Regions from separate parts of the Streptomyces sp. NBC_00203 genome, predicted to be linked through region 2. Evidence: predicted binding sites of a transcription regulator. Region 2 holds the regulator's gene; the other holds the start of a gene.
What was found. Region 2 encodes HspR, which represses chaperone genes until heat shock. Its sites were predicted from a motif close to TTGAGNNNNNNNNNCTCAA; they were not measured.
Positions count from the first base shown of each region.

Region 1: lon (endopeptidase La) is a predicted target of HspR. The motif match lies at 1,727-1,745, and genes of this name have one in related genera.

Region 1 covers NZ_CP108126.1:7,192,086-7,195,491, reverse strand. The annotation lists gene lon (endopeptidase La) at 1-1,704, opposite strand, end outside; gene OG975_RS32250 (GNAT family N-acetyltransferase) at 1,892-2,575, shown strand; gene OG975_RS32245 (hypothetical protein) at 2,637-3,074, opposite strand; gene OG975_RS32240 (hypothetical protein) at 3,161-3,406, opposite strand, start outside.
Region 2 covers NZ_CP108126.1:5,608,691-5,612,096, reverse strand. The annotation lists gene OG975_RS25200 (PA14 domain-containing protein) at 1-1,637, shown strand, start outside; gene OG975_RS25195 (heat shock protein transcriptional repressor HspR) at 1,702-2,154, opposite strand; gene dnaJ (molecular chaperone DnaJ) at 2,162-3,346, opposite strand; gene grpE (nucleotide exchange factor GrpE) at 3,380-3,406, opposite strand, start outside.

The DNA of each region.
Region 1 (3,406 bases), 1.6 Mb from region 2:
CGCCGCGACTTTGCGGAGCAGCCGCGCGACGGCCCGCTCCAGGGTGCGTACGCCCGCTTCCCGCGTGTACTCGCCGGCGAGCTTGCGCAGCGCGCTCTCGTCGAGCGTGACCTCGTCCTTCGCCAGACCGGCCCGCTCCAGCTGGCGCGGAAGCAGGTGGTCGCGGGCGATGACGACCTTCTCGTCCTCGGTGTAGCCGTCGAGGCGGACCAGCTCCATACGGTCGAGCAGGGCCTCCGGGATGGCTTCGAGCACGTTGGCCGTGGCCAGGAACACCACGTCGCTGAGGTCGAGTTCGACCTCCAGGTAGTGGTCGCGGAAGGTGTGGTTCTGGGCGGGGTCGAGGACTTCGAGCAGCGCCGCGGCCGGGTCGCCGCGGAAGTCGGAGCCCACCTTGTCGATCTCGTCGAGCAGGACCACCGGGTTCATGGACCCGGCCTCCTTGATGGCGCGGACGATACGGCCGGGCAGTGCGCCGACATACGTACGCCGGTGTCCGCGGATCTCGGCCTCGTCCCGTACGCCACCGAGGGCGACGCGGACGAACTTGCGGCCCATGGCGTGCGCGACGGACTCGCCGAGCGACGTCTTGCCGACACCGGGCGGACCGACCAGCGCGAGCACGGCACCGCCGCGCCGCCCGCCGACCACGCCGAGCCCGCGCTCGGAACGCCGCTTGCGCACGGCGAGGTACTCGGTGATGCGCTCCTTCACGTCCTGGAGACCGGCGTGCTCGGCGTCGAGGATCGCCTGGGCGCCCTGGATGTCGTACTCGTCCTCGGTCCGCTCGTTCCACGGCAGTTCGAGCACGGTGTCGAGCCAGGTCCGGATCCAGCTGCCCTCGGGCGACTGGTCACTGGACCGCTCCAGCTTCTCGACCTCCTTGAGCGCGGCCTCGCGGACCTTCTCGGGGAGGTCGGCGGCCTCGACACGGGAGCGGTAGTCGTCGGACTCCTCACCGTCCGAGGAGTCGCCGTTGAGCTCGCGCAGCTCCTTGCGTACGGCCTCCAGCTGGCGGCGCAGCAGGAACTCGCGCTGCTGCTTGTCGACGCCCTCCTGGACATCCTTCGCGATGGACTCGGCAACATCCTGCTCGGCGAGGTGCTCGCGGAGCTGCTCGGTGGCGAGCTTCAGGCGGGCGACCGGATCGGCGGTCTCCAGCAGCTCCACCTTCTGTTCGATGGACAGGAACGGGGAGTAACCGGAATTGTCGGCAAGGGCGGAAACGTCATCGATCTGCGCAACGCGGTCCACGACCTGCCAGGCGCCGCGCTTGCGCAGCCAGCTGGTGGCGAGGGCCTTGTACTCCTTGACCAGGTCGGCGACCCGGCCGGGCAGCGGGTCGGGCACGGTCTCGGCGACCCGGGTGCCCTCCACCCACAGTGCGGCACCGGGACCGGTCGTCCCCGCGCCGACCTTCACGCGCCCACGCCCGCGGATCAGCGCGCCCGGGTCGCCGTCGGCCAGGCGGCCGACCTGCTCGACGGTGCCGAGCACACCCGTGCCCGCGTAGGTCCCGTCGATGCGTGGCACCAGCAGGACCTGCGGCTTGCCCGGTGTCGAACGGGCGGCGGCCTGGGCGGCCTCCACCGCGGCGCGTACATCGGTGTCGTTCAGATCGAGCGGAACCACCATCCCGGGCAGCACGACCTCGTCGTCGAGTGGCAGCACGGGCAGGGTGAGCGGTGTGGACGTGGATGCCATGATCTCCCCTTAGGCAGTCAAGTTGAGCTATGCCGACTCAATGCACGTGAGCCCTTGATTGTTCCCCCGGGGCTGTTCGCTGTGAGCGATCGCCTCTGTCGGGGTGCGTGTGCGCGCCCGTATCGTCACTCGAGAAGTAAGTAGCTAAATCGCAGAGTGACTATTACATGAGCTACAGGGGGTCGTGATGGACAAGATCGTGCGGGCCTGGGTGGACGGGTGGGTCCTCTCGCGCGGGGCGGCTCCCCCGGTGGTCGAGCCGTGGGGGTACACCGTCGACGTGGGGCAGGCGGAGCACGTCACCCGGCATGTCTTCGGCGCGACGAACGACGAGGTCGAGGAGGCGGCGGTCCGGAAGGTCGCGGAGGGGGTGACCGGGGCCGGCGTGTGGCTCAAGGTCTTCGCGGAGCCGTCGACCGTGGGGGCCTGGCTCGGCGAGGGGTGGTGGATCGACCCTGAGCCGGGGTACCTGATGTCGGTGCCCTTGGCCCGCCCGACGGAGGGCGCCGGCACCGAGGGGGCCGCCCCCGACGGCTACCGGCTGCGCACCTGGTCGCGGGGCGGCGTCACCCGAGTCCTGGTCGCGGCGCCGGACGGCTCCTGGGCCGCGCGCGGCCAGATCGCCCCGACCGGCGAGACGGCGGTCGTCGACCAGATCGAGACGGCTGAGCGGCACCGGCGGCGGGGGCTCGGCCGCCTGGTCATGGGCACCCTCGCGCGGGCGGCGGTGGCGCAGGGCGCGGAGACCGGCGTCCTGGCGGGAACGCCGGAGGGGCGGGCGCTGTACGAGTCCCTGGGGTGGCGGGTGGAGGCGGGGCTGACGAGTGCGCGGTTCATGGGGGTGGGGACGGGCGCCGACCACCAGGGGTGACAGGGAGCCGCCGTCCCCGCCACCGGACCCAGTCGCTCAGCTGCCCGAGGAGGTCTCTCGGTCACGTCCCGATGCGCCGGGTGAATTCCTGTGCCAGTTCATCGCCGGCCGCCGCTACCGCGCGGGTGACCAGGGGGCCGAGAAGGAGGCGGTGCACGGTCCCGGCGAACGCGGGCATACGGCGTCCGAACCAGCCCTGGACCTCCTCCATCGTGGCCAGGTCGGGGCGGTCCGCGGTCACCGCTTCTTCCAGCTCGTCCACTCTCACCAGTGCTGCCCGCGTGGCGGTTTCGTCCAGCCCGGCGGCTTCGACCAGCTCGCGCAGGCGGGCGAGGGCGGATGTCAGATCGGGGGCTTCCGCCGGGTCCTCTGTCGGTGCGGTCGGCGCGGTGTGGTGCATCTCGGCGGTGTTGTGGTCGCCGACCGTGATCTGGCCGGAGGCGTCCCGGCCGACGTGGATGTTGACGCTGCCGCCGCCCGTGGGCTGTGCGTGCTGCACGGGTTCTGCTCCTTCTGCCGTGGATGTGGTTAGGGAGGTGGATGTGGCCGACCTGGGGCCGGCGGTTCCTCAGCCCTTGCCGCTCGTCAGCCCTTGCCGCTCGTCAAGATCTCGCACTGTGCGGCTGTCGTGGCTTCGCTGGGATCATTCGCCGTGGTGACACAGACGGCGATCGGCACGTGCTGCGGGTTCTGTGCGTCAGTGCCCTTCTGCCACTTCTCGAACGCGGTGATCCGTTCGTCGGTCATCTTGTAGGTGCATGTGGAGGACCGCGGGCCTTCGTCGCACCCGTACCAGACCGGTGTGTTGTCGTACTGTCGAGGCCCGCCGAT
Region 2 (3,406 bases):
ACCAGGGCGTCACGACCGTCGACAAGACCCCGCCCGCCGCACCGTTCGTGGAGATGGACTCCTGCCCGGCCGACCAGCCCTACGCGGCCCCGGAACTGGTCACCACCGCGGCGAACGCGGCCGACATCGCGTGGTACGAGATGCAGCGCCTGAACGCGGCGAGCAGCACCTGGACCACCGTGTACTCCGGCGCCAAGGGCGCGATCTGCGACACCGGTTATCAGGCCGACGGCAGCAAGGTCACCTACCGCGGGCGGGCCCGCGACGCCGCCGGGAACTGGTCCGTGTACTCGGCCGCCACCACGTTCACCACCTCCGACCTGACACCGCCGGCGACCGCCGCCGACGCGCGCCTCGAGTACGCGTCAGGTGTCCCCCACCTGAAGTGGTCCGCCGTCGACGGGGCGGCCTCGTACCAGGTTCTCCAGTACGACCCGGCGACCGGCGGCTGGCTCGACGCCCTGTCCCAGGGAGGCACCACCACGGCGACCGACGTCGTGCCGCGCCAGTCGGCCGCGGTCTCCGACAGCTACCGGTACGCCGTACGCGCCCTGGACGCGAAGGGCAACGCCGCCGCCCCCGTAGAGGTCACACTGACGATGGCCGACCGGCCGGAGGCGATTGCGCCGTTCGCGACCACCGCGGTCAACTACGGCGAGGGCGTGTCCATCGAGTGGAGCAGCGCCGACCCGTGGACCTACGGCGAGGACCAGCCGCTGCTCACGTACCGGATCGTCCGTACCGACAAGGCGACCGGCGAGAGCAGCGTGGTGACCGGGTGCAAGCCGAACAGCTCGCAGGACCTGCCGCTGACCGACCCGAAGACGTACTGGACCTGGAACACCGGCGACGCCCCCGCCTACGCAGGCTCCCGGCAGATCAACGGCGTCTGCCGGGACGTCTCCGGCGCGTCCGAGACGACGTACGACTACACGGTCGTGACGATCGACCGGTACGGCCATGAGTCGCAGCCCGGCCCTGCCGCCACCGCGACCATGCCGGACACCAAGCGCCCGGACCCGGTCCAGGACCTGACCGCGGAGCGGGTTCCGCTCGGCGTACGGCTGACCTGGACGCCGCCGGCCGACGACGACGTCACCGAGTACTACGTATGGCAGGGCATGACCGACCCGGACACCGGCGAGACCGTCTGGGAGAAGAACTGCTGGACCCATAGCTCGGCCGCGACCGAGGTCCTCTGCCCGACCGTCCCCGACGGCGCCACCCACGTCTACAAGGTGGCCGCCGCGGACCGCTCCCACCTGTACGAGGACGAGGGCCCGGACTTCTTCCACACCACCGAGGTGTCCGTCGAAATCCCCGACACCCGGCCGCCCGGCTGGACGGGGACCGACATCCGTGCGGACGATTACCCGGAGCTGTACGTCGGCTGCTCGGAGAGCTCCGGTCTCGGCGACTGCACCCGGTTCGCGAGCTACCGCGTGGAGCGCTGGGACCCGGTCTCGGCCGCCTATGTCACCCTGACCGAGGGCACGATGGGCGACGCCGCGTTCTACATGGACACCACGGTCCACGAGGACGCGCTGGGTCTGTACTACTACCGTGTCGTCCGCCTGGACTCCGTCGGCGCGCAGGCCGCGACCACGTCGACGGCGTACGGCATCTGGGACTACTGACTCTGAGCCCGCACACGAAAGGGGCCCGGAGAGAAATCTCCGGGCCCCTTCTCATGCGTGCTGCCTAGTCCTTGGCCTTCTTCGGCCGCCACACCACCAGCGCACTCGCCTGCTGAACCTCCTGGTACGGAACCAGGTCGCGGCGGTACGAGGCGTGGACGGCGGCCTCGCGTTGCTGCATGGCGGCTGCCGCGCCGTCCAGGGCCGCCTCCATTTCCGCTACGCGGGACTGGAGCGCGGCGACCTGGTTCTCCAGCTCGATGATGCGCTTGATGCCGGCCAGGTTGATGCCCTCGTCCTGCGACAACTGCTGGACGGTGCGCAGCAGTTCGATGTCGCGGGCCGAGTAGCGACGGCCTCGCCCGGCGGTGCGGTCGGGTGAGACCAGGCCGAGGCGGTCGTACTGGCGGAGGGTCTGCGGGTGCAGGCCGGAGAGCTGGGCCGCCACCGAGATGACGTAGACCGGGGTTTCCTCGGTCAGTTCGTACGGGTTGCGTCGACGGCCGGTGGTGTCCATGGCTCTCTTATGCTCCCTTCGCGGCCTGGAACAGCTCCGCCCGCGGGTCCTCTTCCGCGGTCGCCTCGCGATACGCCTCCAGGGCGTCACGAGCCTTGCCCGACAGGTCCTTGGGGACCGTGACCTCGACGGTGACCAGAAGGTCGCCGCGGGTGCCGTCCTTGCGGACCGCGCCCTTGCCGCGGGCGCGCATCGTGCGGCCGTTGGGCGTGCCCGGCGGCAGCTTGAGGGTGACCGGCGGGCCGCCGAGTGTCGGCACGCGCACCTCCCCGCCCAGCGCCGCCTCCGCGAAGGTGACGGGAACGGTGACGGTGAGGTTGTCTTCCTTGCGGCCGAAGACCGGGTGGGCGTCGACATGGACGGTGACGTACAGGTCGCCCGCCGGGCCGCCCCGTTCGCCGGGTGCTCCCTTGCCGCGCAGCCGGATCCGCTGGCTGTCGCTCACCCCGGCCGGTATGCGGACCTGCATGGTCCGGGACGACTTCGCGCGGCCCGAGCCCTGGCAGACCAGGCAGGGGTGCTCCGCGATCAGACCGCGGCCCTTGCAGTCCGGGCAGGGGTCGGTGAGCGAGAAACCGCCGCCCGAACCCCGCGCGACCTGGCCGGTGCCGACGCAGGTCGGGCACACGCGCGGTGTGCCGTTCTTGTCGCCGGTGCCCGAGCAGGCCTTGCAGGGTGCCTGGGACGTCATCCGCAGCGGGACCGTCGCGCCGTCCACCGCCTCGGTGAAGCTGAGCGTCACCTCGGTGTCGATGTCCTGGCCGCGCCGGGGCTGGGTCCGGGTGCCGGTGGTCGCGCCACCGCGGTTGAACAGGCCCCCGAACACATCACCGATGCCTCCGCCGAAGCCGCCGGCCCCGCCCGCTCCGCCCTGGGCGCCGCCTCCGAAGAGGTCGCCCAGGTCGAAGTTGAAGTTGCCGCCGCCGGCGCCGGGACCCGGACGGAAGCCGCCGTTGCCGAAGAGGGCGCGTGCCTCGTCGTACTCCTTGCGCTTCTTGGGGTCGCCGAGCACGTCGTTCGCCTCGGAGATCTCCTTGAAGCGCTCCTCGGCCTTGGCGTTGCCCTTGTTGGCGTCCGGGTGGAACTCGCGGGCGAGCTTCCGGTACGCCTTCTTGATCTCGGCCTCGGTGGCGTCCTTGGGGACGCCGAGAACCTTGTAGAAGTCCTTCTCGATGAAGTCCTTGGTGCTCATCCTCGACGTCCCTCCTTCCTCATGCGTTCAACGTCAGCCCTCGTCCGGGCCACCGGTCTC